One region of the Pseudoalteromonas sp. MB47 genome, then DNA from elsewhere that is predicted to be linked to it. Evidence: predicted binding sites of a transcription regulator. Region 1 holds the regulator's gene; the other holds the start of a gene.

Evidence for each region. The regulator LexA, encoded in region 1, represses DNA repair genes until DNA is damaged. The targets are predictions, from matches to a motif close to TACTGTATNNNNATACAGTA.
Region 2: ruvC (crossover junction endodeoxyribonuclease RuvC) is a predicted target of LexA. The motif match lies at 12,530-12,549, and genes of this name have one in related genera.

Annotation. Positions count from the first base shown of each region.
Region 1 covers NZ_VFBD01000029.1:81,011-95,916, reverse strand. The annotation lists gene norR (nitric oxide reductase transcriptional regulator NorR) at 1-345, opposite strand, end outside; gene IMPJCBKJ_RS16775 (NnrS family protein) at 502-1,734, shown strand; gene hmpA (NO-inducible flavohemoprotein) at 1,755-2,918, shown strand; gene IMPJCBKJ_RS16765 (endonuclease) at 3,032-3,685, opposite strand; gene IMPJCBKJ_RS16760 (VOC family protein) at 3,802-4,155, shown strand; gene IMPJCBKJ_RS16755 (hypothetical protein) at 4,130-4,855, opposite strand; gene IMPJCBKJ_RS16750 (hypothetical protein) at 5,014-5,394, shown strand; gene IMPJCBKJ_RS16745 (hotdog fold thioesterase) at 5,402-5,839, opposite strand; gene lexA (transcriptional repressor LexA) at 6,001-6,618, shown strand; gene coxB (cytochrome c oxidase subunit II) at 7,056-8,198, shown strand; gene ctaD (cytochrome c oxidase subunit I) at 8,198-9,793, shown strand; gene IMPJCBKJ_RS16725 (cytochrome c oxidase assembly protein) at 9,793-10,323, shown strand; gene IMPJCBKJ_RS16720 (cytochrome c oxidase subunit 3) at 10,361-11,236, shown strand; gene IMPJCBKJ_RS20885 (DUF2909 domain-containing protein) at 11,136-11,447, opposite strand; gene IMPJCBKJ_RS16710 (SURF1 family protein) at 11,462-12,211, shown strand; gene IMPJCBKJ_RS16705 (transmembrane cytochrome oxidase associated protein) at 12,192-12,686, shown strand; gene IMPJCBKJ_RS16700 (COX15/CtaA family protein) at 12,707-13,696, shown strand; gene cyoE (heme o synthase) at 13,706-14,614, shown strand; gene IMPJCBKJ_RS16690 (SCO family protein) at 14,611-14,906, shown strand, end outside.
Region 2 covers NZ_VFBD01000025.1:100,697-115,602, forward strand. The annotation lists gene serS (serine--tRNA ligase) at 1-1,137, shown strand, start outside; gene IMPJCBKJ_RS13835 (arylsulfatase) at 1,313-2,857, shown strand; gene IMPJCBKJ_RS13840 (AarF/ABC1/UbiB kinase family protein) at 3,036-4,358, shown strand; gene IMPJCBKJ_RS13845 (hypothetical protein) at 4,997-5,350, shown strand; gene IMPJCBKJ_RS13850 (hypothetical protein) at 5,472-5,981, shown strand; gene IMPJCBKJ_RS13855 (hypothetical protein) at 6,781-7,557, shown strand; gene IMPJCBKJ_RS13860 (hypothetical protein) at 7,658-8,257, opposite strand; tRNA gene IMPJCBKJ_RS13865 (tRNA-Pro) at 8,451-8,527, opposite strand; gene IMPJCBKJ_RS13870 (arylesterase) at 8,633-9,250, opposite strand; gene IMPJCBKJ_RS13875 (ABC transporter ATP-binding protein) at 9,251-9,970, shown strand; gene IMPJCBKJ_RS13880 (FtsX-like permease family protein) at 9,960-12,461, shown strand; gene ruvC (crossover junction endodeoxyribonuclease RuvC) at 12,600-13,124, shown strand; gene ruvA (Holliday junction branch migration protein RuvA) at 13,126-13,746, shown strand; gene ruvB (Holliday junction branch migration DNA helicase RuvB) at 13,754-14,758, shown strand.

The sequences.
Region 1 (14,906 bases):
GCCCATGCAGGCATGAACAGGAAAGTCGCCATGCTGGCTTTGTAATAAACCATCGTAGGGGTCGGGTAGGCCACAATCTTTGGCAAATTTTAGCGGTTCACTGCCACGGCATATTTCAAATAAGCGCGGATGCTCCGCTATTTTAAAGCGTCTTCCTAACGTATCGTCCGACAACCCATGAAGGGCTACGGGCTTTAACACATCGCCTTGTTTCAATAATAAGGCAACTGCATCACATTCAAGCCAATCATTAATGCAACTCAACAGATAACTGAAATTATGATCAACACTGCTTGCTTTGGTAAGTGCAAGTGCAACATCAAGAAGGGATTTTTTGATTATCATGTCAATTTGACCTGAATGTGTTTTATTGATGCTTTTAATGGTGTGTCATTTTGACTTATTTATCAAGCGTCCAAATTTAATGTATTGATATTTAATGGTTTTTATTTTTGGCTTGAACTGTGCAATAGCTGGGGAAATTAAACGCTGAGAGCACAAATGAAAGTCATTAATTTAACTGAACCTATGCCAACTAAGATCAAATTTTATCAACTCAGCCAGTGGCCGTTATGGGCATTAGCATTTCGGCCTTTTTTCTTGGCGGCAGGTGCCTTAGCTGTATTTGCTATGAGTTACTGGTTTTTAATCTTGGCGGGCTATGCACAGTGGCACCTAACAATGCCCGCAACGCTTTGGCATGCTCACGAAATGCTGTTTGGCTTTGCAGGCGTGGTTGCCATGGGCTTTTTGCTAACCGCCGCACAAACATGGACAGGTGTGGCGAGTGTAAGTGGTATTAAGCTTTGTTTGCTTAGCATGATTTGGCTTGCTGCAAGGTTTAGTTTTTTTATTGAGATTGCAGGGTTCGAGCAGCTAAACCTTTATATTGTTAGTGCGCTACAACTCGTTTGGTGGCTAGCTGGAATTATTATTCTAGCTGACATGCTGATACAGGCAAAAAGCAGCCATAACTACTTATTTATTGTCATCGCATCTTTGCTCTGTGCGCTCAATGTGATTTTTTTGAGCTTAGTTGTACTTAATAAAATGTCGCTGGCACTGGGGGTTGTTGATACCGCTGTACTTATCATGACACTGCTAGTTGGTGTTGTGGCTGGGCGAGTTGTGCCATTTTTTACCGCGCGCGGCCTTAACCTAAGTGAACAAGTTAGAACCCCCAAGCTCGATAAATTAGTCGTATTTAGCTCATTTTTCGCCATTGCGTGGTTTTTTATGAGTCAGCTATTTTTTAGCGCAATGAGCACCGGTTGGGTTTTTGCTTGGCTTGCTTGTTTACATTCAGCCCGGTGTGTTTTGTGGTGGCATAAAGGCATTCTAAAAGTGCCTTTGCTATGGTCATTACATGTGGCTTATTGGGCTTTATCGGTTGGTTTAATACTCGTCGCGCTGAGCTATTTCAGCCCAATTATCTTATTCAAAGATGCGCTTCATCTGATCACTGTTGGCACCATAGGTGTGATGATCATCGCCATGATGGTACGTGTCTCTCATGGTCACACTGGGCGCGCATTACAGGCCCCTGCGTACATTAGTTTGGCATTTGTACTCATTGTGATAGCTGCCATTGTACGTTCGTTACTTCCCGTTTATTTAGGTCATCACCTTGCATGGCAGTTAAGTGCGTTGCTGTGGGTTGCTGGCTTTAGCTTATTTTTACTTCATTGTGCGCCCATCTTAGTGAATCGTCGTGTTGATGGTCGCCGCGGTTAACCTCTCCAATAGGAAAAACTATGTTATCTGAAAAAACGATCCAGATTGTTAAAAGTACTTTGCCGTTGCTTGCACAAGCAGGCCCTCAAGTGACTGAGTATTTTTATGATCGTATGTTTAGCTACAACCCAGAGCTTAAAAATATTTTTAATATGACGCATCAGCAATCGGGCTCTCAGCAATTTGCGCTATTTAATGCCTTAGCTGCCTACGCGGCAAATATTGATAACTTGGCAGTGTTAAAAGGTGCGCTTGCGCGCATTAATCATAAACACACCAGTTACCATATTTTGCCAGAGCATTATCCTATTGTTGGTGGACATCTGATTGCGACTTTAAAAGAGTTATTGCCAGAACAATTTACTCCTGAGGTCGAGTATGCATGGCGTGAAGCCTATTCATTATTAGCGGATGTATGTATCAATGAGGAGATGTCGCTATATCAAAAAACCAAAAAGGCACCGGGAGGTTGGTTTGGTACTCGTACTTTCACAATTACAGAAAAACGTATGGAGTCATCGCAAATTTGCAGTTTCATATTAACGCCTGCCGATGCAAAGCCTGTTGTGGCGTATTTACCGGGCCAATATTTAGGAATTAAAGTAACGCCAGCAAACAGTGATTTAACGCAAGTTAGGCAATACTCTTTATCACAGCAAAGTAATGGTCACAATTACCGAATTAGCGTGAAAGAAGAAGGCTTGGTATCTAACTACCTACACAGCTTAACTGAGGGGGATAAGGTAGAAATTTACCCACCTGCAGGCGACTTTGTGCTTCGCGAAATCGACTCGCCTGTTGTATTGATTTCTGCGGGTGTTGGTCAAACCCCAATGATGGCGATGCTAGAAACACTATTAAGTAATCAACCTAACCAGTCAATCCATTACCTGCATGCTTGCGACAGTGAGACGCAGTTTGCCTTTAAAGAGTATTTATTTAAGCAACAGCAAGCGCACGCTTCATTACATTGTGTTACCTGGTTTAAAGATGGCAAGGGGGGCGATTTTGCGGGCTTAATGGATGTAAACCACATCGCTGAAAGCTTACCAATAAGCAAAGGTGACTTTTACCTGTGTGGCCCAATCGCATTTATGGCAATGATAAAAGAGCAACTACTAAGTATTGGGGTTGCAAGTGAACGCATTCACTACGAGGTGTTTGGCCCTCACCAAAGCCTATGATGTAAAAGGCGCAGCTTGAGCTGCGCCTTTTTGTTAGTTAACTTCGCACTCTAGATTAGGAAGTGAAATACGGAGCTCTTTTTGTACTTTAGAAGCCCATAAAAATTTCACTATTAGAGTAACTTACGATTGCTCATTTCAGCTATTTCAAGCTTTTGCCACGATTCAAATAGCTTGCGTTGTTTGTCTGATATTTTTAAGCCATAGGTTTTTTGCATATAAAAATAGGTATCGGCTATTTGCTTTCTTGCATAAATGGGTGGCTCAAATACGCGCTGCTTAAAGTCGATTTTTACAGGGCATGCTCCGTAACTTGCACTTGATGTTGACACCATGCCGTAGCGAAAGTTTGAACGGTCAGCATTGATCTCGCCTATAGCAGGGGCAAGGTTATTTATATCGGCTTCCATTTGACGGAATTTCGCACTGACCTTTTTACAGTTTTTACGACCGCCATCTTGCCAGCATTGTAATTGATGACCAAACTCCCAGGCAGGCACAATATGCTCCCACTCTATTCTTTTTGCGCGGGCATTCTCTTTTCCTGAGCGGGTGACAGGGTTTCTAGGAATATAACCACACGCATCAGGATCTGGCACAAGTTTTTTACCTTGGCGCTTTATGTCGCAACCACAATATAAGCTTTTACTGTTGCTTGGTAGATTCTTAATTAAATGCTTTTTGGCACTGTAAAAGCTCGAAAATTCTTTAGCGGATATAGGGAAAGTGAAAATAAAACACAGGGCTAAGTATAGAAATAAACGCATATCCATCACATCAGTGAACTACAGGAAGCGCTATTTTAGAGCGACTATTCTAAAAATGAAAAGTTTTTCAACTCAGCTATAGTTGTTAGGCCGTTTTAATTAAAGGAATTACAACTATGTTATTAGGTGCCTTCTCAGTGAGTTTAAATGTCAAAGATATTCGTGCTTCAAAGCAGTTTTATGAAAAGCTAGGTTTCAACGAGTTTGCTGGGGAGATAGAACAGCATTGGCTAATTATGAAAAACGGTGAACATTTAATTGGTTTGTTTCAAGGTATGTTCGACAAAACCATGCTGACCTTTAACCCAGGGTGGGATCAAAATGCTGAAGCTTTGGACGAATTTGCAACCTTTGAGCAATTAGCTGCACAATTTCAGCAACAAGGATTAGAAATACAAAAGGCCGGTGACGCGAGTTTTATTATCACCGACCCAGATGGCAATCCTATTTTGATTGACCAACACGTGTAGCTGGCTTTTTACGTTTAATTCGAACGTTTTGTAGTAACAAGAGAACTCCTGTAATACAAAATAGTACGCTGGTGGCCGAGAAGCTGATGAGTAGTGGATTGTTAAAGTTCTCACGCTCATCATAATCCATAATGTGTAGCATCCAGAAAAAGTCGAAAACCCGCCACAGGGTGCTGCGCACAGTAATAAGGTTACCGGTTTGGCTATCTAAATATAAGGTTGTTGTTAACCAATCATCGAAGCTAACTTGCCAAACATTGGCTTTGCGGCCGACCTCTCTTGGCCCTTTTGTTAATAACTGCGCTTGCGTTATTTTTGCGTCAATAAGCAGGTGAGCTTGCGCATTTTCAATGATTTGCGCTTTACTCGGTGCAGGCATTTTAGCACCTGTTCTGCCATCAAAAGTAAACGTACCGCTAGAGGATGTAACTTCTATAATCGGGGTATTTAAAAAATGGCTATATTTAATACCTTCGATTTGCTCAAATTGCGCTGTTATTTTATCAATTGAAGCAGGGTAGTCCGACAATAAAAATGGGCTACTTAAACTGCGATTAGCCAGATGTTTACCATGCACTTTTTCAAGTGGTAATGAGCTCATCACAAGCCCACCTAAAAGCCAAAAAAAGATCTGTAAAGCAAGTAAATAACCAAGCCATTTATGCCCTTTACGAGCATACTTAAACAGGCGTTTATTCATAATTACCCCGTTATTATTGTTATGTGGGCGCTATTTTAGGTTGTTTAGCTAGATTGCCAATGCGGCATAATGTCGCATTAACTGTATTCTAGATTTGGTATATATACAAAACTGAGTTAAAGTTTCAGTCGATATCAATAGAGGGTAAAAACGAGAGTATGTCGGAAATTCAATTTTTAAATGTAGATCTGGAGCTTGAATCAAAGCACGATATTAGTGCGCTTGTTGCTGATTTGAAGAAAAACGCCATGGTTTTACATTATGACCAAGATGAATACCGCCAACTAGCACGTATTGAAGCAACCGCAGATATCAGCTCTCCAGATAAAGCCATTAACCAGCTTTGCGAGCTTATTGAGTCATGCTCGCGCAATGCATTAAAACAGTGGTTATCGTGCTCAAAGCGTACATTTGATATAGGCTTTGAATCAGGTAATTCGCCTAAATGCTTTAACCAACCCCTGCATGCCGACACCTTGTTACGTATCTCAGCAATTGGTGCAGGGATTGAAATTACTATTTATCCTGTCGAAAAATAGCCAGAATTTATCGCTCTACAACAGCTGCGGTCATTCTTGATACGCAGCAAAGCTCTCCTGCGGCATTGGTAATTTTAATATCCCAAACAGATGTTCGCTTACCTAAATGCAGCGGTCTTGCTGTTGCTGTTAACGTTCCTTTGCGTGACGCTTTCATGTGGTTGGCATTAATTTCTTGGCCAACAGCATAGAACTTATTGAAATCAACCACGAAATTGGCTGCATAGCTTGCCACTGTCTCTGCTAATACAACGTTTGCTCCGCCATGAACCATACCCATAGGGTTATGATGCTCAGGAATAGCAGGCATGGTTGCCATTAAATAATCATCACCAATTTCAGTCACCTCAATGCCCATAGTTTTCATTAAAGTGCCTTGACCGGTGATCCCTTTTTCTAGCTCTTTGCAAAGCTCTAACGTGATTGGGTGGTGCCAAATACTCATTGTGTTTCCTTAGCCTGCTAATTAAAGCTAATACCTTATGGCATCTTTCGGTGTGGTTCAATGTTAGTTTTGTAGCAATATGATGGGGTTAATTTAAATTTGCGATTTTCAAATAACTGTATATACTCACAGTTAAATGTACTGTATGGAAAACCAGTTGTATGCGCCCATTAACTAAACGCCAATCGCAAATTTTAGAACTAATTAAAGTCTTTATTAAAGATACAGGCATGCCACCTACGCGTGCTGAAATAGCTCAAACATTAGGTTTTAAAAGTGCCAACGCTGCTGAAGAACACCTAAAAGCACTGGCTAAAAAAGGCATGATCAAAATGAAGCCTGGGGCGAGTCGCGGTATTCAGTTAATTGAAGAAGATGAGCCAGAGCAACTAGGCTTACCTTTAATTGGCCGTGTTGCAGCTGGTGAACCTATTTTGGCGCAAGAGCATGTTGAAAGTCACTGCCAAGTTGATCCTTCATTATTTAAACCTGCAGCCGATTTCTTACTGCGTGTAAATGGCATGAGTATGAAAGACATTGGTATTATGGATGGCGATTTGCTTGCAGTACATAGAACACAAGTTGCTGAAAATGGGCAAGTAGTTGTAGCTCGAGTCGATGAAGATGTAACAGTTAAGCGCCTAGAAAAGGCAGGTCGCAAAGTGCTTTTACATGCTGAGAACGAAGAGTTTTCGCCTATTGAGGTTGACCTTGAGCATGAGTCGTTCAACATCGAGGGGTTAGCTGTTGGGGTTATTCGTAACGCTGATTGGATGTAAACGTTCCCAATTTGGTGCATCAAATTGACTCAATTTGGTGCGCCACTGAAATTTTACTACTTAATTAGGATTTGTGAATCCTTACTCTTCATTTAAAGCCTTATATGGCGCAGTTTTCCTCTCTTTTTATATTTCGTTTTTACTCCTAAACATTAAATAACGCGCTGATTATAGTTGTTATTTCTGCACCAAAATAAACATTTATTATCATTAAAACTTGCTTATTGGTCATTTTTTAACTAATTGGTTAATACACTGTATTAACACCTAATTAATAAAAAGACACAAAAATGTGCGAGGTGTTAGACAGGGGGTCGGTATCATAAGTGGGTCAAAATGATACGTAGTCGCTCTGAACAATAAGAAAAACGAATGGGCACCTTGCTGTATCGCCTTTTCGCTTTGCGTCTTGCAATAGCATCTAAAGGAGCCGTCACATGGGTAAACTGCGTTACGCCTTGTGGCTTATATTGGTTGCACTTCCTGAACTTGCATTGGCGAACAGCCAATACAATATGCGTAAAGGGGTGACCGATATAAGTAATAATGTTTATGAGTTACACATGACGATATTTATTATCTGCTGTGTAATCGGCATCATCGTATTTGCGGTGATGTTTTGGGCTTTAATACACCACCGTAAATCCAAAGGGGCCAAGCCTGCCCAATTTCATGAAAGTACAAAAGTTGAAATACTTTGGACTGCCATTCCATTTGTCATCTTAATCGCCATGGCTGTGCCTGCCACAAAAACCTTAATTGCCATGGAAGATGCCTCTAAAGCCGATATCACCATTAAAGTGACCGGCTCACAGTGGAAGTGGCATTACGAGTACATGGGCGAAGACATTGCTTATTACTCGATTCTATCTACTCCTAAAGACCAAATAGACAACCAAGCAGAGAAAACTGAGCATTATTTGCTTGAAGTAGATAAACCGCTAGTACTTCCTATCAATAAGAAAGTTCGCTTTTTAATGACCTCAGACGATGTAATTCATTCATGGTGGGTGCCTGATTTTGCGGTTAAAAAGGATGCAAATCCTGGGTTTATTAATGAAGCGTGGACACGTATTAACGAACCCGGAGTATACCGTGGTCAATGTGCTGAGTTATGCGGTAAAGATCATGGCTTTATGCCTGTTGTGGTGAAAGCCTTACCTGAAGATGAATTTGCTAATTGGCTTGCAGATGCCAAGCAAGAAAAAGCCAATGCGGCCGCAGCAGATGCTGCTTTGCTTGATCAAACATTACCGAAAGAAGAGCTTATGGTCTTAGGTGAGCAAGTGTATATGGCAAGCTGTGCTGCATGTCACCAACCTACCGGTATGGGCCTACCTGGCGTATTTCCAGCACTTAAAGGCAGCCCGATTGTATTAGGTGATGTAAAAGATCACATAGACATTGTGTTACACGGTAAGCCTGGTACAGCAATGCAAGCGTTTGATAAACAGCTTTCAATTAAGCAACTTGCTGCGGTTATTACTTATAAGCGAAACGCGTGGGGTAATGATACCGGCGATGTTATCCAACCGAGTCAAATTCAAGCCGCGATTGATGCAGCAGCGGAGGCGAACTAATGAGTAATGTTATTAACGAGCAAGCAACAGGGCATGCGCATCACGACCATCATCACCCAGCTAAAGGTTTTAAGCGTTGGCTTTACACCACCAATCATAAAGACATCGGGAGTTTATACCTGATTTTTTCACTCACCATGTTTTTAATTGGCGGAGCAATGGCAATGGTGATCCGCGCTGAACTGTTTCAGCCTGGATTACAGTTAGTCGATCCGCACTTTTTTAATCAAATGACTACCGTACATGGCTTGATCATGGTGTTTGGTGCCGTTATGCCCGCGTTCACTGGGCTTGCAAACTGGATGGTACCTATGATGATAGGCGCACCAGATATGGCCTTACCACGTATGAATAACTGGAGCTTTTGGATATTGCCGTTCGCATTTTTAATCCTGTTGGCTTCGTTACTCATGCCTGGTGGTGGTCCTGCGTTTGGTTGGACTTTCTACGCACCACTATCAACAACTTACAGCAACGATAACACTGCACTTTTTGTGTTTGCCGTACATATCATGGGTATCAGCTCAATTATGGGGGCGATTAACGTTATCGTGACCATCGTCAACTTAAGAGCACCAGGTATGACGTGGATGAAGCTACCGCTATTTGTTTGGACATGGTTAATCACTGCATTTTTGTTAATTGCTGTTATGCCTGTTCTAGCAGGGGCGGTCACTATGGTGTTGACCGATAAATACTTTGCAACCAGCTTTTTTGATGCAGCCGGAGGGGGCGACCCTGTGATGTTCCAGCACATTTTCTGGTTCTTCGGTCACCCTGAAGTGTACATCATGATTTTACCAGCCTTTGGCATTATATCGACTATCGTACCTACCTTCTCGCGCAAAAAGCTATTTGGCTATGCGTCTATGGTGTATGCAACTTCATCGATTGCGCTGCTAAGTTTTATCGTTTGGGCACATCATATGTTTACCACAGGGATGCCTGTAGCAGGCGAGTTGTTTTTCATGTACGCCACCATGCTCATTTCGGTACCAACGGGCGTTAAAGTGTTTAACTGGGTAGCCACCATGTGGCGCGGTTCAATTAGCTTCGAAATTCCGATGATGTTTGCCATCGCCTTTATTGTGTTATTCACCTTAGGTGGTTTCTCTGGCTTGATGCTTGCGATTACACCGGCAGATTTTCAGTATCACGATACCTATTTTGTGGTGGCTCATTTCCATTATGTGCTTGTGACAGGAGCTGTGTTCTCAATTATGGCGGGGGCCTACTACTGGTTACCGAAATGGACTGGCAACATGTACAACGAAACGCTGGCGAAATGGCATTTTTGGTTATCGCTAATCAGTGTCAACGTGTTGTTCTTCCCTATGCACTTTGTTGGCCTTGCCGGTATGCCGCGTCGTATTCCTGACTATGCACTGCAATTCGCTGACTTTAACGCCATTATCAGTATTGGTGGTTTTGCATTTGGCTTATCGCAACTGTTGTTTGTGTTGGTGGTATTTAAATGTGCCAGAGGGGGCGAAAAAGCACCTGCCAAAGTATGGGATGGAGCTGAAGGTTTAGAGTGGGAAGTCGATTCTCCAGCACCTTATCATACCTTTGAAACACCGCCGGAGATTAAGTAATGAACCATGCACCTTTGCTAAAAAAACTGCTGATTACATGCTTGCTCATGTTTGCTTTTGCTTTTGCAATGGTGCCGCTTTACGACGTGTTTTGCGACGTTACAGGGTTGAATGGTAAGCCATCATTAGAAAAAGCGAGCGCGAGTGAATCAATAAATACACAGCGTCAAGTTGATGTCAGCTTTACCACTCACGCTCAAAGCGGCGCGCCATTTAAGGTGCAGTCTGAGCAATACAGTGTGGCAGTACAACCTGGTGCCATGCGTGAAGTTAAATTCTCAGCGAAAAACACCAGTAATGAAGACAAAGTCATGCAAGCAATTCCATCAGTATCACCGGGTAAAGCAGCAAAGTACTTACATAAAATCGCCTGTTTTTGCTTTGATCAGCAGCCAATGAAAGCCGGTGAAGAAATGGAGTTTACCTTGTTGTTTTATGTTGATACTGAGTTACCCGACGATGTTGAGGAACTGACGTTGTCGTATACCGTGTTTGATATTAGCGGGCATGTTGTGGCTAAAAACGATTAAAAGCCGCCAAGCTAATTGCTAATTGGGAGCAAACAAAATGAATCAAAATTATGAAAAATACTATGTTCCAGCCGAGAGTCCTTGGCCAATAGTTGGTGCCATCGCGATGTTTTTAATTGCTGTTGGTGCTGGTTTAACTGTGATGCAAGTAAGTGGTGAGGGCAGTAGTGGCCAGTATGTGTTGTATCTAGGCATTGCCATATTAGTTTATATGGTTTTTAGCTGGTTTAGAAACGTTATTGAAGAGTCTCATAAAGGGCTTTACTCAGCACAAATGGACCGCTCCTTCAGACAAGGTATGAGCTGGTTCATATTCTCTGAGGTTATGTTCTTTATGGCGTTTTTTGGCGCTCTCTTTTACGCACGTATGATTTCGGTGCCTTGGCTCGGTGGCGCTGGTAATAACGCTATGACCAATGAAGTGCTCTGGCCAACCTTTGAAGCCGTATGGCCGCTATTAACTACGCCAGCGGGCGAGACCACACAGGCTATGGGCTGGCAAGGTCTACCATTGATCAACACGCTTATTCTACTTACCTCGTCGGTCACAATTCACTTTGCTCATGTTGCTATTGAAAACAACAAGCGCGGCGCCCTGAAGGTGTTTTTATCTTTAACCGTGCTATTAGGTGTGATTTTCCTTGGCTTACAAGTTTATGAGTATATGCATGCTTATCAAGATCTAGGTTTGACCTTAGATGCGGGCGTTTATGGGAATACCTTTTTCTTGTTAACGGGCTTTCACGGTATGCACGTGACACTTGGAACCATTATTTTATTTGTGGTGCTGCTCAGAATTTTTAAAGGCCACTTCACGAGTGAAAAGCATTTTGCCTTTCAAGCAGCTGCTTGGTATTGGCACTTTGTTGATGTGGTGTGGTTGTGTTTATTTGTATTTGTGTACGTGCTGTAGCTTTGTGAAGCGGCGACGGGTTGGTGTGAATAAAGCCTAATTTCATTGCGGCAATGATGAGCACCAGCACAATACCTGAGAACAGCACTCGACGACCTAAATAATGCGACATGGGTTTAGAGTGCTCTTTTGCTGACATCATCACAAACAGCGCTCTAAACAGGTTGAACAGAATATAAAGTAATAACAAAACAATAATGATTTTAATCATATTAGGTATTCCAAATGCAGTTAATTTTATGGCGCAAACAAAAGCTTAGCTCAATTATCGCAATTTGCGTTGTGATACTTGCAGTGCTTATTTGTTTACGACTCAGCGTTTGGCAATACCAGCGAGGCGAGCAAAAACAGCAGCAACTAAGCCAGTTAGCCGTTTCGAAAGAGCAAGGAGTTTTGAATTGGCAAGAGCTGCAAAATTTACCTAAAGAGCTGAACAAAACGGGCATGCAAGTCAAAGTCTCTGGCGAGGTAAATAAACAACAGTACTGGCTGCTTGATAATCAAATTTATCAGGGGCAAGTGGGCTATGACTTACTAGTAGCGATGACAATTACCGGTGAAACCGCGCCTTTAATCGTTAACTTTGGTTGGCTAAAAGCTCCAACAAACCGTAGCCAGTTGCCAACCGTTGTGTGGCCAGAATCAACAAGCTTTACGGCTACTGTGCAATTGAAACAAGGCAACTTACAAGGCTTCACACTTGCCGATGAGATTGGTGCAGAGCAAGGCTGGCCTAAGCGTATTCAAGGCATCGACTTAGCAATTTTTAGTGCTCAATTAGCAAAGCCCTTACAAGGCTTTATTGGTTATCGCAATGAAGCAGATGGTATTGCAACCCCGCATTACCAGAGTGTCGTGATGGGGCCAGATAAACATTACGCCTATGCCGTGCAGTGGTTATTAATCGGCTTAGCGTGTGTTGTTATTGCTTATTTTGCGATGAGAAGGAGAGGTTATGAAAATAAACCCGCTTAGTTTATTCGTTTTATGCTGTTTTGTGCCGTTGGCACTTGCATATGCAGCATTAAAGCTTGAGTGGTTACCGAGTGGTTCGAGTAATCATGGTGAGCTTTTAAGTGAAGAAGTGAAGCTAGTTGATTGGCAACAAGGCGAACCTAAACAATGGACTATTGCGCTTAATTATCCAAAAGAGTGCACTGATGTTTGTGCAAACCAATTAGCCAGTCTAGATAACCTATATGTCGCTTTAGGTAAAAATCAGCAAAAAGTGGATGTGGCGGTACTGACAAATCAACAGCAGGTATCGGCAAATTGGCGTCAATTAGCAGTAAGTCCTGCACTCAAAGCGGGAGACCTATATTTAGTTGATCACATGGGCTTAGTGGTTTTGCATTACCCCTACACGGCTGAGCCAGAACAAAACAGACTGATTCAAAAAGGCTTACTTAAAGACTTAAAGAAACTACTTAACTATGCGCGTTCAAGTTAAACCTCATTAAGGGGATAAAGATGTATAAAAATTATAAATATTTAGTCTTAATTACGGTTTTCTTCTCTATCTTAGTTGTTGGGCTTGGTGCTTATACACGGCTGAGTGATGCTGGGCTTGGCTGTCCTGACTGGCCTGGGTGCTATGGATTTTTAACCGTGCCAAAACATGAAACTGCTCTGTTACATGTTGAGCAAAACTACCCTGATATGATGTTTGAGGCTGCAAAAGCATGGAAAGAAATGATCCACCGCTATTTTGCCGGTGCCCTTGGGCTATTAATTTTAGCTTTGTTTGTTTTTGCATTTTTAAAACGTCAATATCCAAATATGCCGGTTAAGCTGCCATTAGCACTATTATTACTGGTGGTATTCCAAGCCGTATTGGGCATGTGGACTGTCACTATGAACCTACAACCTTTAGTTGTAATGGGGCATTTGCTCGGCGGTTTTAGTATTTTGTCGTTGCTGTTTTTATTGTATCTACGTTTAAAGACCGAACCTGTTGCTAGCAGTGATAGCGGCGCAAAGCCATATTACCGGTTAGCGCTGGTGGGCTTGGTGGTGCTTATACTGCAAATTGCATTGGGTGGCTGGCTTGCGGCGAATTATGCAGCTCCACATTGCAATGGCTTACCGCTGTGTAGCTACGGACAACCGTTTTCTTTGAAGAGCGTTTTTCAATTACCGCTCGAGCACAGTACCTATGAATATGGTGTGCTATCGCAGCAAGCGCGTATGTCTATTCATTTGCTGCATCGTATTTGGGCGCTGGTTACTTGTGTAGTGTTAGCGCTGATCATGTGGCGCATATATTCACGCTGTTACTCACGAAAAATTAAGCACTGTACCGTCACTGTATTAATCGCTTTGTTGTGCCAAATCTGTTTAGGTCTAGCTGTTGTGCACTGGCACTTTCCATTAAGTGTTGCGCTTGCGCACAACCTAATGGCCGCATTGTTACTGCTTAGCATGGTAAGACTATGCTTCCACTTAAAAATAAGAACCTAGGAGGCTGTGATGGCATTATTACTAAGCTCAGAAAAATCATTATTTATTCAAAGCTCAGAGTTACTTAAAGATTACTTAGCTATAAGTAAATTTAAAGTGGTTGCCATGCTTGTACTCACAGCATGGGTTGGTCTGGCATTAGCTCCTGATGTTGGGCGAGGAGTATTTGTGCAACTTGCAAGCTTGCTAGGCATTGGCTTGCTGTCGGCCGCAGCTGCTGTGATCAATCATGTTGTTGATAGTGAAATCGACAGTAAAATGGCACGTACGCGCCATCGCCCTGTGGCAAAAGGTCGACTCAGTAAACAGCACGCTTTGAGCTTTGCTGGAGTGATTGGCGTAATAGGTTTTATGATGCTTGTGATTTGGGCGAATACACTTACAGCCATTCTTACTTTGTTTGCGCTTGTTGGCTATGCCTTTATTTACACTTCATTTTTAAAGCGTGCCACACCGCAAAATATTGTTATTGGTGGTTTGGCTGGAGCTATGCCACCGCTGTTAGGATGGGTATCTGAAACTGGCCATATGGCTGCTGCACCATGGTTATTGGTGATGATTATATTTACCTGGACCCCACCACATTTTTGGGCATTAGCGATTGCACGTAAAAGTGATTACGAGCGGGCAAAAATTCCGATGCTGCCAGTTACTCACGGTATTGAATTTTGTAAAACATGTGTAGTGGCTTACAGCATTTTACTCGCGTTAGTGTGTGTACTGCCTTACTTAATTGGTATGTCAGGGCTAATTTATTTGCTTGGGGCGAGCATACTAAATGCTGTTTTCATTTATAAGGCGCTGAAGCTGAAAATAGCACCTAAAGATGATACTGCAATGGACTTATTTCGTTTTTCAATTGTGCATTTAATGCTACTCTTTATTGTCTTATTTATTGATAAATGGTTAGTTTTATGACGCGAATAGTCGCTTTATTATTTATGGGCTTGGTGTTATTTATTGCTGGATGTGAAAAAAATAATAGCGTCCCTGAGGTGGAAGCGCTGGTTTATGAGCAAGCGAAACCGATTAGTCCTTTTTTATTAATTGATCAACATGGTGCGCCTGCAGATAACAGCCAATTTATGGATCATTGGAATTTGGTCTTTCTAGGTTACACCAGTTGCCCAGATATTTGTCCAATGACACTGGCAAAACTAACCGCGATTCAAAAACAGTTAAGTCAAGATTACAAAGTACAAGTATGGTT
Region 2 (14,906 bases), on a different contig from region 1:
GCTATCGGCCAAGCAAAAGCGAAAGGCGAGCACGAAAAAGCACAACAGCTGCTTGATTCAGTAAGTAACCTTGGCGATCAACTAGACAGCGTAAAAGCAGAGCAAGACGCAGTACTTGAAGAGCTTAAGCAAATTGCACTTGCTATTCCAAACTTACCTGATGAGTCTGTTCCTGTAGGTGAAGACGAAGATCAAAACGTTGAAATTTCAACCTGGGGTACGCCTAAGTCATACGACTTTGAAGTAAAAGATCACGTTGATGTTGGTCAAGACGTAAACGGCCTAGACTTTGAAATGGGCGTTAAAATCAGTGGCGCGCGTTTCACTGTTATGCGTGGTCAAGTTGCACGTATGCACCGTGCTCTTACGCAGTTCATGCTTGATACGCACACAGACAAAAACGGCTATACAGAAATGTATGTGCCTTACCTTGTTAATAGCGCAAGCTTATACGGCACAAGCCAATTACCTAAGTTTGCTGGTGACTTATTCCACACATTAGGTTTAGTGGATGACGACGGTCAGCAACAACCAGGTTTTAGCTTAATTCCTACAGCTGAAGTACCGCTTACGAACAGTGCTCGTGACGAAATTTACGACGAAAGCGACTTACCAATTCGTTTAACAGCGCATACGCCTTGTTTCCGTAGTGAAGCAGGCAGCTATGGCCGTGATACACGTGGTCTTATTCGTCAGCACCAATTCGACAAAGTTGAATTAGTACAACTAGTAAAACCAGAAGATTCAATGCAAGCGCTAGAAGAGCTAACAGGTCACGCTGAGCAAATCTTACAAGCATTAGAACTTCCATACCGTAAAGTGATTTTATGTACGGGTGATATGGGCTTTGGTGCAGCAAAAACTTATGATTTAGAAGTATGGTTACCTGCACAAAACACCTATCGCGAAATCTCATCATGCTCAAACATGGTTGATTTCCAAGCGCGTCGTATGCAAGCGCGTTTCCGTCGTCAAGGTGAGAAAAAGCCAGAGCTACTTCATACATTAAATGGTTCAGGTTTAGCAGTTGGTCGTACATTGGTAGCAATCTTAGAGAACTATCAACAAGCAGACGGCTCGATTGTTGTACCAGAAGTATTGCGCCCTTACATGGGTGGCTTAGAAGTTATTAAATAACGTTTAAGTTAATAACGTTTTAAAAACCGTATTTTGATCAGAAAATACGGTTTTTTTATGCCTAGCATTAATAATAATTGCGGTACACAGTATTTTTAGTAGACTAAAAAAAGTACTACAAGTTTAAAAACTAAACTACATAGTATTTTATTAAAATACACGAAGGACTGCTGTTATGAAAAGACTACTCGCCGTAGCATCCGCTGCTTTATATTTAGCAAGCTCTGTCGCTTTTGCTAAAGACAAACCCAATATTCTAATTATATTCCCGGATGATGTTGGCTGGCAAAATGTAAGTGCTTATGGACTTGGTACCATGGGTTATAAAACGCCAAACATCGATAAACTCGCCCACGAAGGCGCAATGTTTACCGACCATTACGCGCAACCATCGTGTACTGCAGGGCGCGCTGCACTTATTACAGGCCAATACCCAATTCGTAGTGGCATGACTACAGTGGGACGACCTGGCGCAGAGCTTGGTTTAAAAGCGGGTTCTTATACCCTTGCTGAGGTTTTAAAAGAGCAGGGTTATGCAACGGGGCAGTTTGGTAAAAATCACTTAGGTGATCGCAACGAGCACTTACCAACCGTGCATGGCTTTGATGAGTTTTTCGGGAATTTATATCACTTAAATACTCAAGAAGAGTTTGAGCAACGTGATTACCCGACAGATCCTGAATTCTTCAAAAAATATGGTACGCGAGGCGTTTTACATACTTACGCCACAAATGTAGATGACAAAACAGTTGATCCACGCTTTGGTAAAGTAGGTAAGCAAAAAATTAAAGATACTGGTCAGCTTTCTCGTGAGCGTATGAAAACCGTTGATAAAGAGTTTATGGACGCAAGCATAGACTTTATTAAACGAGCGAAAAAAGCAGACAAACCTTTCTTTGTTTGGTTTAACCCAAGCCGAATGCATATGTACACGCGTTTAAGTGATGAGAGCCGTTATTTAGCAGAAGAATACACCACAGAGCATGATTTATACGGCAGTGGTCTGATTGAACATGATCAACAAGTGGGCGAGTTAATGGCTGCACTAGATGATATGGGTGTGCTTGATAACACTATTGTTGTTTATTCTACAGATAATGGCCCGGAGCACAGTGCTCGATTACATGGTGGTACAACGCCTTTCCGTGGTGAGAAAATGACGACCTATGAAGGTGGTGTACGTGTGCCTATGATTGTTCGCTGGCCAGGTAAAGTACCTGCAAATACAGTATTAAACGGTATTCAATCGCACATGGATATTTACACAACGCTAGCTGCAGCAGCAGGTGAACCAAATATCGCGAAAAAAGCACTGAAAGAGCATAAGCAACCGATTGACGGCGTAAATAACCTGAATTACTGGCTTGGCAAAACTGACCAAAGCGCCCGTGATCACTTTTTCTACTATTACGAATCAAGTATAAAAGCGATTCGCTACAAGCAATGGAAGCTGCACTTTGAAACGAGCGAAAATTATTATGCTCCTTATGAGAAGCAAAAGTTCCCAATTTTCTATAACATACGTATGGATCCGTTTGAAAGCTTTGATGGTTTAACCGACCGCTCAGACATAGTGCAAGCTAAGCAATGGCTGAATGAGCCTGTGCAACATCTACTTGGCGAACACATAAAATCGCTATCAGAGTATCCACCACTGCAAAAAGCAGCAAGCTTCGACTTTAGCCAGCTAATGGAACAGTTGATGTCTGGTAAGCAGTAACACTCACTAAAGCGATTCATTGAGTTGTTAATTGAATCAAAAGCCGCATCGTGAAGCTAATAAGCTAACCGTGCGGCTTTCTGCTTTTGGCTAGAAGACAAGTGATAGTAAAGCTAAAGTCGATCTAAACTCGAACAACCAACGTATTCAAAGCATTAAGTTAATAGTGTGAAGTAATATGAGTGATAAACAAAAGCCTGTGCCAACATCACGCTTTGCAAGAGCGGCTCGGCTTGGTTCTTTAGCAGGTAAAGTTGCGAGTAATATGCTGTTTGAAGGCACAAAAGCATGGGCGACCGGCAAGCAAACATCACGACAAGAGTTATTGTTACAGCCAAAAAATATTCAGCGCTTTGCAGAGCAGCTTGCAAATCTTCGCGGGGCTGCAATGAAATTGGGGCAGCTGTTATCCATGGATAGTGGCGAATTACTTACTCCTGAGCTGTCAGCAATTTTAGCAAGGCTACGTTCAGAAGCGACGCCCATGCCACAAAAGCAGCTAGTTAAAGTAATGCGAGAGCATTGGGGCGATGCGTGGCTAGAACAATTATCGCATTTTGAACTCAGACCATTTGCTGCGGCATCAATTGGGCAAGTGCATATTGCTTACCGAGAATCGGGCGAAAAGTTAGCAGTTAAAGTGCAATACCCAGGTATTGCAAAAGGCATTGCCAGTGATGTTGATAACTTAGCTTACCTTCTCAAGCTCAGTGGCTTATTACCCAAAGAGGTAGAAATACAGCCTCTTATCGATGAAGCAAAACAGCAGCTTATTAACGAAGCTGACTACGAATTAGAAGCGAATTATTTAAGACGCTACAGCGAGTGTTTAAAAGGTGACGACAATTACCTTATCCCAACTGTGGTAGATTCGCTTAGTTCTTCTCAAGTTTTAGTCATGAGTTTTGTTGAAGGGCAAGAGCTAGATGAACTGGCAAGTAAAGAGCAAGCTTTACGTAATAAAGCGGTTGAACAGCTACTCAGCTTATTTTTACGCGAATTATTTAGCTTTAAACTAGTTCAAACTGATCCAAACTTTGCCAATTATCAGTATCAAATCGACAATCAACGCTTGGTGCTTTTAGACTTTGGCGCCACCCGCGAACTACCTCAGCATATTAGTGATGGCTACTTACAGTTATTATCTGCTGCGATTAATAACGATAGAGCAGGTGTGGCAACAGCTGCACAGCAAATTGGCTATTTTCAACAAGGGCTTGCTCAAGAATATATAGAAAATGTCGTTGATATATTTCTACTCGCCTGCGAGCCACTGCGCCACCAAGGAGAGTATGATTTTGCAAATAGCGACTTACCAAAACGCATAAAAGAACTCGGCCTAAAAATGAGTACCGCCTCAGAGCATTGGCACGCACCACCCGTAGATGCCTTGTTCGTTCACAGAAAACTAGCAGGCCTCTTTTTAATCGCTGCAAAGCTAGGTGCAAAAGTGAATGTGAACAGTATTTTTAAGGAGTTTGAAGTACAGAGAGATAATTAATTGAAAGGGAGTTTGGGGTAACTCATTTCTGGCCCAAGATGAGCGACGAGAGCATTTTCTTTTTCTGAATATCTTTAGTATCAATAAAAAATTAGAATTGGTAAAGCATTACGTTATTTGTTAAAAATAGATTTATTAATACATGAGTGTGACATCGGCAGAAAGATACGGGACGAGCGTACTATAAAATTGTTAGGGCACTATGAGATTCCTCACCATATTTTTAATCGTCGCTATTGCAGGCTGCTCTTCTAGCCTGAAAGTCATAGATGATGCTGACTCCGGTGAAGGTATTGTAATAATGAGCCGAAATGCAGAGATAATATTGGCAAAAGTAGTCTCATATCCTTCTAGAAGTTATTCATTTTATTTGGAAGAAATTAATAAGTTTTCGGGTAAATATTGTGGCAGCAATTATGAAGTTACTCTGAGAGATGACATGATTGTTGTCATTAGCTACGAATGTCGGTCTGGTCGTTGCGGAGAGACACCAAATCAAGCATATGTTTTTGAAATAACATGCCCTAACAAGGCCTTAAAGTCGGATTCTTAACAGTTGGCTCGGTTCCGCTTCGCTTCACAGTTTAGCCAACTATTAATCACCTCTTAAGGCGGCGTTATATGCCTATAGGAGCTAGATGAAACTTCTGTTGAAAATTGCCTTATCAGTTCTCACTTTACTGGTCGTGCTTTATTGGTCTAGCTTCTTTATTTTACCTGCTATCACAATCGTGAATTATTCGGGTGCAACCATATCTCAAGTGGAAATTGATTTACCAAATAGCCACTTAGATTTTGGTGCAATTTCTAACGGTGCAAGCAATACCCTTCATTATTCTCTGGCGCAACAGCAAGAGGGTGTATACAACTATACATTTATCACTGCAAATTCGGTTGCAAATCACGGTAGTTGCGGATACGTTACTAACAACGAAATAAATAAACGTGTTGTTATTTCTGTGCACAAAGACAATCGTGTCACATGCAATTAGGCATATAACAAAGGACGCAAAATAGCAGGCTTGCGTTCCTACGTCGCTAATATTAGCCTGCTATTTTGTGCCGGTTAGGCAAGCGTTGCTGTTATCCGAATATTTTAGAAAAGGATTTATTATGAGAGTTGGCTTTTTATTAATACCGTTAATTGTAAGTGGTTGTGCAGGCTTACCTAAGTATAAAGCTCCTTTAGCAAACCAGCCTACAGCGACACTAAAAATAAATCATGATTTCAATGCGCCTTTTCTTGGTTACTCTACATTTGTAAATGTTCACTCAGAAGAGGAATCATGTGGAAAATCGTTTGGTGCGGAAAGTGCAGCTCAATTAGTTATTTTGGATGACAGTAATCCTTTAATTTCGCCATTAAATCCAGATGGCGTAAATCTTGTTGCTGATAAAAAATACACCTTCATGATTATGTCTGTTGCAGGCATGAGCAATTGTACAACTTACGCTTCATTCAAGCCAAAAGCAGAGCAGAATTATGAAATAAACGTGTCGGGTAAGTTAGGTGCTTATGACTCATACTGTAAAGCTGAATTAGTCCGTATTGATGGAAAATCAAAAGAAGCTTCACCTACACAATTCGATTATTATGGTAATTGCAGAGAATCGAATAACTAACACATAACAAGGCACTCAACCAAGGACGCAGCAGAGCTTATCGTTATGTTTTAATGGAGGAGTGGTGAACTTAGGAAACTGGGATTGCGCAATTATCAAAAGCCTGTCATGGGTAGCCTTAGGAATAATACTAATAACTTTGGTTATGGGTTCACTACCTACAACCGATAGTGATATTGCTGGCTTATTTGTATCAAGTTTACTTTTTCTGGGTGTCTATTTACTTGTATCGTTGGTCGGGTGGCTATGCGTCGGCTTTCCTGTTCATTGGGTAATTTGTAAATATGCAAATGCTTCCTTCAAGATCTATATGGTAGTTAGTATTCTAGTAAGCTTAACGTTGTATTTTGTTGAAAGTCAGGATTCTGTATTATTTGCGCTGACTGCATTGTCCCAAGCAATGATATTTAGGTTCTATGTGTATAAGAAAACTTAACAAGCTGTTTAAGTGTGGGACTGCTAAAGCTTGGTTCGGTTTCGCTACCTTTGCATTTTAGCCAAACATTAATCAGCTCCTAACTGGGTGTTACCAAGGCCTTTCTTTTATAGAGCCGTCCTTCGTTTGTTCACAATAGCTTTTTTATTTCGTCAAAGTAAAGTGTTTGCATAGTCAGAAAAACGACCCAATCGCTCGTTTTTATCCTGAGGTAAAAGCGAAAACTCCTAAATTTTAATAACACTGGTAATTAGTTAACAAGTTTGTTAGAAATAATCAAATAAGAAAAACGAGCTACGCTGTGGTAGAAAAACGCGCGATTAGCTCGCTATAAACATGTTATGAGCCAGTAGGGATAGTCTCGTGAATTTAATCAAAAGATGGATAATTAAATCACTACTCAAAAAGCCTGCTCCAGATAGGATTCCTAGATCAGGTGAAAAAGCCAAGAATGTTGATTGCAATGTTGTCTATTTTAGAGCCAATGACGAGTCTTGGACTCTTTATTGTAAAAAAGTCGATTCGAAAGGCGTCACAGGTAAATATTGGATTAATAAAGAAGACTTCGGAGAATTATCCATTCCTTGGTCTTGGCTCACCGATTATGAAATAGATATAACGCATTTTTACGGCACATATGACTTACGGTATTCATCAGTTACGCAGTATCTTCTTGAGGGCATATTACCTTGGGATAAACTAAAAATTCTTATTGGTAAAGTTCAACAGTTTTTATTTAATAGAAAAGAGTTGGTTCGCTCTGAAAGAATAGAGACACTCAAGATAATTCTTGAGGAAACTATTGATAATAGGAGTTTCACTGTAAGTTCAGTTTCTTTATCTAGCCTTTTATACACTCAAAAATGGGTGTTTCATCCTGATAAATCTCGGCAACTTGCCTATAACGACTTGCTGTTAAGGTCGCTTGAAGAGAGTGGTGAGTTAACTTCGGTTCAACACGGCTTTAAATTGTCACCTAAAGCTCTAGTGACTATATCAGCATATGAAGAAGACCAAAAAAGACACAGAGACAATTTAGCTCAATCAACAGCTACAAAATGGTTAACGTTTGCATTAATTTTTGTAGGCCTAATTCAGGCAGGTGTTGCATATTATGGTGTGTATGTAAATGGCTCATAACAAGCTGTTTAACAAGGACAAAATACAGTTGGCTTTTGCTCCTTCGTCGCGTAATTTTAGCCAACTATATTTTGCCCATTAACAGGGCGTTATTACACATTTACAATGTGTAATGAAGATTTTCAATGCTTGATTGAATTCCTATTGGTTGGAAAAGCTTTTTACCTTGAGGGTACATAGCGTAAACTTCTCCAATATCAAGTATAAAATCAATATCTTGTTCTCTGTTTGATAAAACCTTTCCTAAGTATAAATTTGCTATATACAGGCCTGCGAGAGCCTGTAGTACGTTACCCAAATTAGCTTTATTGAAATGCTCTCTGCGTTCATGCTTTAAGCAATTATAGTCACTCCACCATGTTGGTGACTTGCCTTCGTTAAAATCTTCCCATGGGATAAATTGCAACTCGAACTCGAAAGATTGTACCTCTTCAGTTATCAGCCCTTTTTGATTTTCAACTACATAATCACGATAAATCGCTATGTTTGCTTCTTTAGATTTTTTAGAGGGGCAAATACTACATATTTCTTTGAGAACGACTTCTACCTCAGCACAAATAGCGAAATAGAGCTTAGCTAGCTCAATGGAATATGTCTTAAAGTTTTCACTGGAGAAGTGAATGTAACGTGACATTGCATATACATCTGATTCTAGCGAGAGATAATAACGCCAATGTAGATTTTGTTTCATTGATTCCATTTAAATTAGCCTTTTAGGCTAATTGCTCCACTTATCGATGACAGGTTACATGTCTCATTAATGTTAATTCTTTAACTCGAAAAATACCTTTGATCTTTAATTTCATCAAGGTAAAAGAGAACATACTTTAAAAAGTAAAATAAACTTACAGGAAAGTAAATTTAATTAACTTATTGAATAGAGTGTAGAAAAATGGTCGGCATAGCAGGATTTGAACCTGCGACCCCTGACACCCCATGACAGTGCGCTACCAAGCTGCGCTATATGCCGACGTTGCAAGCCATAGTACGGCTTTTTTTATAAAAATCAATATCCCCGCAGTTCGATTGCCTGTTAATTGTTCAGGCAATCGATATTAAATCAATGGACTAGAGGTTAATCTAGCCAATCGTTGATCGTTTTGTACATAAAGTCGCGTATTAATGGTTGAGCATCGGCATTAGGGTGCAGATTATCGTTTTGCATAAGTTCTGGACGGCCTGCAATGCTAAGCATGAAAAAGGGCATGAGCTCAGAATCTGTTTCATCGGCAATGGTTTTAAAGCTATCGGTGAAAAGTTTTGTGTAACGCGGGCCATAGTTTGGTGGAATTTGTACTTCCATTACGGCGGTTTTCGCCCCAATTTTTTGGCTTTTTGCAATTAAATCACGTAAGTTAGCTTGCAGGCGTTTAATAGGGAAACCTCGTAAACCATCGTTTCCGCCAAGCTCAATGAGTACATGAGTGGGTTCAAATTCGCTCAGTAACGCGTCGAGTCGCCTTAGAGCACCGCCTGTGGTTTCACCGCTAATACTGGCGTTTACTAGGTATACAGATTGGTCTTTTTCATCGTACTTATCTTGTAACAATTTAACCCAGCCTTGCTCTTGTTTAAGACCGTAAGCGGCGCTTAAACTGTCACCTAAAATTAAAATTGTGTTGTCAGCTGCTGCCGTAAGTGGTTTGATTACTAACAGTAAAACGAATATAAAACGTAGGATTGGATGCATCATATGTCAGCGCTTTCTCAATTAAACATCATTCAAGTTAAAGGACTTTCTAAAACGGTCACCACGGTTGAGGGCGACCTGACCATCCTCAGTGACATCAGCTTTAATGTCAAGTCGGGCGACTCAGTTGCTGTAGTAGGCACCTCAGGTTCGGGTAAGTCTACTTTATTAAGTTTATTGGCGGGCCTTGACCAATCTACCGGTGGTAGTATCCATTTAGATGGAGCCGCATTACACGAATTAGATGAAGAAGCACGCGCAGCACTTCGCGCTGAAAAAGTAGGTTTTGTGTTTCAGTCTTTCATGCTTGTACAAAGCTTAACAGCCCTTGAAAACGTAATGCTTCCCGCTGAACTTGCAGGAAGCAAAGACGCTAAACAACAAGCCCTTGAGCTACTTGAAAAAGTAGGTTTGAGCCATCGTGTTGGCCATTACCCATCGCAATTATCTGGTGGTGAGCAGCAACGTGTAGCAATTGCTCGTGCATTTATTGGCACTCCGAAAATCTTATTTGCCGATGAACCGTCAGCAAACCTTGATAGCAAAAACGGTAAGTTAATTGAGTCTCTATTATTTGAACTAAATAAAGAGCACGGCACGACACTTATTTTAGTAACCCATGATGAGCAGCTTGCACAAAAGTGCCAGCAAATTTTACATATTGAAGCAGGGCAGCTAGTAACTGTTAAAGAAAACGAAGGAGTGCAAGCGAATGTGGGCTAAATTAGCACTAAAACTGTTTTCACGTGAGTTTAAGCGTGGCGAATTAACAGTGATCAGTGCAGCAATAGCCTTAGCTGTTCTCACTGTTTTAACACTGTCTATGGTTACCGACCGCATTGGTCAAAGTATTGAAGAAAAAAGCAGCGCCTTTATTGCCGCTGACCGCGTTTTAGCAAGTAACCATGCTTTACCTGCTGAGTTTTTAGATAAAGCCAACCAAGAAAACTTACGCACCGCTAAAATAACTTACTTCGATACCATGTTATTTGCCGGTGACGAAATGCAACTTGGCTCGGTAAAAGCGGTATCAAACACCTATCCGTTAAAAGGCGAGTTAAAAGTAAAAACTAGCCTGACTGGTCAACCACAAGTAACTTCTGATATCCCAAGTCGTGGTGAAGTGTGGTTAAGTGAATCTGTGTTTTATGCGCTAAACATTAAAGTGGGCGATAAAGTAGAACTTGGTGCTGCTACGTTTACGGCTAGTCATGTTGTAGCCGAAGAGCCTGATGCACCCTTTAATGTGTTCTCGAGCAGCCAGCGAATCTTAATCAATGAAGCAGACATTGCTGTGACTGAGGTAATTCAGCCCGGCAGCCGAGTGTTTTACCGCCAACTTTATGCTGGCGACAAAGACAACTTAGATACCTTTTATGCGTGGTTAAAACCACAGATGAAAGAAAACCAGCGTTGGTATGGCGTTAAAGACCGCCAGTCACCTATTTCTAATAGTTTAAATCGTGCCGAAAGCTATTTATTGCTAGCTGGTTTACTTGGCATTATTTTAGCAGCTGTTGCTATTGCGGTATCGGCAAAACGTTATTGTGAGCGTCAGTACGACCCAGTTGCTATGATGAAAACGCTTGGCGGTAGCCGCGCTATGATCCGTAAAATCTATTTATTACATTTGAGCCTTGTATGTTCAATGTCGGTGATAGTCGGTTTACTGATTGGTTATGGTTTACAAGCGATTGCCACTGATTATTTAGCACAAACCATGGGTTCAGCACTGCCAAGTGCATCGGCAAAACCTTGGATCATTGCAATTAGCACGGGCGTGATTTGTGCGGTTATGTTTTCAATTAAACCGCTACTCGATTTATTTGATATTCCGCCGCTGCGTGTGCTTCGCCGTAACTTAGGCGACCGTTTATTAGTAAGTAAAGTGCACCTTACTATGTCGGCGCTTACTGTGTTTTTACTGATGTGGTTATTTAGTAACAACATCAAAATTAGTGCAATTTTGTTCCTTTCTACGGCATTTTTAATTGCGGTGTTATTTGGCTTATCAAAGGTTATTTTTGGTGGTGGTCGCAAACTTGGCTTGAGTCCGGGCAATAGTTGGTCATTGGCGATTGCGTCAATTCAAAAGCGTGCCAATGTGAATGCAGTACAATTAATTAGCTTTGCTTTGGCTATCAAGTTATTACTGTTTTTAATTGTACTTAAGAACGACATGATCTCGGATTGGCAGTCTCAGCTTCCTGAAAATGCCCCTAATTCATTTTTAGTGAACATTACTGAGCAAGAGTTAGAGCCTATTACTAGCTTCTTAGCGCAAAATGATATGCCCACGTCTGATTTCTATCCGGTTGTGCGTGGTCGCGTAAACGCTGTTAATGGCGAGCTGGTTGCCCGCGAAGTATCGCAAGAAGACAACGAAAAGAAAGACGAAGAAGCCCGCTCTGGTATTGGCCGTGAGTTAAACCTAACTTGGCGTAAAGACTTACCTAATCAAAACGAGCTTATCGACGGTGCATGGTTTAGTGAAAACTCAGTGGCCGAGGCATCGGTCGAAGAGTCGATGCTTGAACGCCTTGATGTAAAAATAGGCGATACACTTACTTTCCTAATTGGTGCGCAATCGTTTGACGCAAAAATTACCAGTGTACGTAAGGTTAATTGGACCACACTTAAACCTAACTTCTTTATTATTTTAAGCCCTGATGTGCTAGCGAGTTTCCCGGCTACTTATATTTCATCAGTGAATGTAAAAGCAGAGAAAAAACGTGAGTTTAATGAGCTAATGCGTCAATACCCAACGGTTAACGTGATAGATGTTGAAAGCTTCATTAAACAAATTCGCTCAACCATAGAGCAAGTATCGTTAGCGATTGGCTTTGTACTAGCGATTGTGGTTGCCTGTGGCGCTTTAGTACTTATTTCACAAGTACAAGCAAGTTTGGGTGAGCGAATGCAAGAGATTGTTATTTTGCGAACTTTAGGTGCGAAAGGGCGCTTAATTAAAAATGCCACCTTATATGAGTTTTTATTATTAGGCGTTACTGCAGGTTTAGTCGCTGCCATTGTCAGTGACATCGCTCTGTTAATAGTGCAAAAACAAATGTTCGATTTAGCAGGTAAGTTCCACCCTCATATTTGGGTTATTGGCCCAGCAGTCGGGGGCTTATTTGTGGCATGTTTAGGTTATTTGATGATAGCGCGCACAATGAGAAAAAATACCCAAGGCTTATTACGCTCGCTCGCGTAAATGTCTTAATTAAAGGTTGACTATAAAATGCTCGCAATTGCGGGCATTTTTTATGAATTGCAATTGGCTACTGGTAATTTATACAGTGCTCTGGCATTATTAACCGCAGATAATAATGATAATAGACGGTTCAGTTAGTTGGCGATTATTTTAGGGATTGATCCTGGTTCACGATTAACAGGGTACGGCGTGATTGCTCACCAAGGTGCTAAGTTCACTTATTTAGGCAGTGGCTGCATTAAATTGGCCGATCACGATTTTCCGATACGCTTAAAAATGATTTACCAAGGGATCAGTCAATTGGTAGAGCAATTCTCCCCAGACAGTTTTGCTATCGAAAAAGTGTTTATGGCACACAACCCAGACTCAGCGCTTAAACTCGGTCAAGCACGTGGCGCTGCTATCGTTGGTGCTTCAATGGCAGAGCTGCCAGTTTATGAATATTCAGCTCGGCAAATTAAGCAGGCCGTTGTAGGTAATGGCGGAGCCGATAAGTCTCAAGTACAGCATATGGTTAAAAACATTTTAAAGCTGCCAGGTACCCCTAAAGCCGATGCCGCAGATGCTTTAGCAATTGCTATTTGTCATGCACACTCAGAACAAAATTTAATAAAACTTGCGGGCAGTGCGAGCAAAACCGTAAGAGGACGATTAAGGAAGTAATATGATTGGTCGATTAAATGGCTTACTTGTTGAAAAGCAGCCACCAGAAATTCTTATCGAAGTAAGTGGTGTAGGCTACGAAGTGCAAATGCCCATGACTTGCTTTTATGATTTACCGGCAGTGGGTGAGCAAGCGATTATTTATACCCATTTTGTGGTACGTGAAGATGCCCAGCTATTATTTGGCTTTAACAACAAAACCGAACGCGCTTTATTTAGAGAGCTTTTAAAAGCTAATGGTGTAGGGCCAAAGCTTGGTCTAGCTATTTTATCGGGTATGTCGGCGCAGCAATTTGTAAGCTGTGTAAACAATGAAGATGCGACCACATTGGTCAAACTGCCGGGCGTTGGTAAAAAAACGGCTGAGCGTTTAGTGCTCGAAATGAAAGACCGGCTTAAAAATTGGGGTAATGACTTATTTACACCATTTAGCGATAATGCCGTCATTGAGCCATCAAGTGATGATACCCTAGTGGCAAATAATGCTGCTGATGATGCTGTATCAGCACTTGTGGCATTAGGCTATAAGCTACCGCAAGCACAAAAAGCGGTTAAAACAGTGAACAAACCAGATATGACGACTGAGGTTCTAATTAAAGAAGCTCTAAAATCAATGTTGTGAGTAAACCATGATTGAAGCAGATCGCTTAATAGATGCGAGTGAACAAAGTAACGAAGACAGTGTTGATCGTGCCATACGACCAAAACTGTTAACCGATTACACAGGCCAGCCGCATGTTAAGCAGCAAATGGAAATTTTTATTGAGGCTGCTCGCCATCGTGGCGAAGCGCTGGATCACTTATTAATATTTGGTCCACCGGGTCTTGGTAAAACCACACTTGCAAACATTGTTGCCAACGAGCTTAACGTTAATATTAAAACAACGTCGGGGCCAGTGCTTGAAAAAGCAGGGGATTTAGCCGCACTTTTAACGAACCTTGAAGAAGGTGACGTACTGTTTATTGACGAAATTCACCGTTTGAGCCCGCAAGTCGAAGAGATTTTGTATCCAGCAATGGAAGATTATCAGCTGGATATCATGATAGGTGAAGGCCCTGCAGCACGTTCAATAAAGCTTGATTTACCGCCATTTACTTTAATTGGCGCAACAACGCGTGCTGGCTCACTCACCTCACCACTTAGAGACCGTTTTGGCATCGTACAGCGATTAGAATTTTATTCGGTTGAAGACTTATCAAAAATTGTTGCCCGTTCAGCAAGCTTTTTAGACTTAACCATGTGTGATGAAGGTGCAACAGAAATCGCCAAGCGTTCACGCGGTACACCGCGCATAGCAAACCGTTTATTACGCCGCGTTCGTGATTACACCCAAGTGAAATCAGACGGTAAAGTGAATGCCACAGTTGCAGAGCAAGCCCTCGATATGATTGATGTTGATAAAAGCGGTTTTGACTACATGGATAGAAAATACCTGTTAGCTATTATCGAAAAATTTATGGGCGGCCCCGTTGGCCTTGATAACCTAGCGGCTGCAATTGGCGAAGAAAAAGAAACCATTGAAGATGTGATAGAGCCGTTTTTAATTCAACAAGGCTTTATACAACGCACCCCACGCGGACGACTTGTTTCAGACATCGCTTATTTACACTTTGGGCTAACGCCAGAAAAATAACTAAAAACCCCGCGAAGCGGGGTTTTTAGTAGTTAGATTTCAGAAGTTAGATATCAGTTGATCGAGAGGGTGTTTTTATTTTTGTTTAATTAAACAAAAAGCTTGCTATAGATGATATTAGTTTTACTTTGTCCTAACCACTAACCAC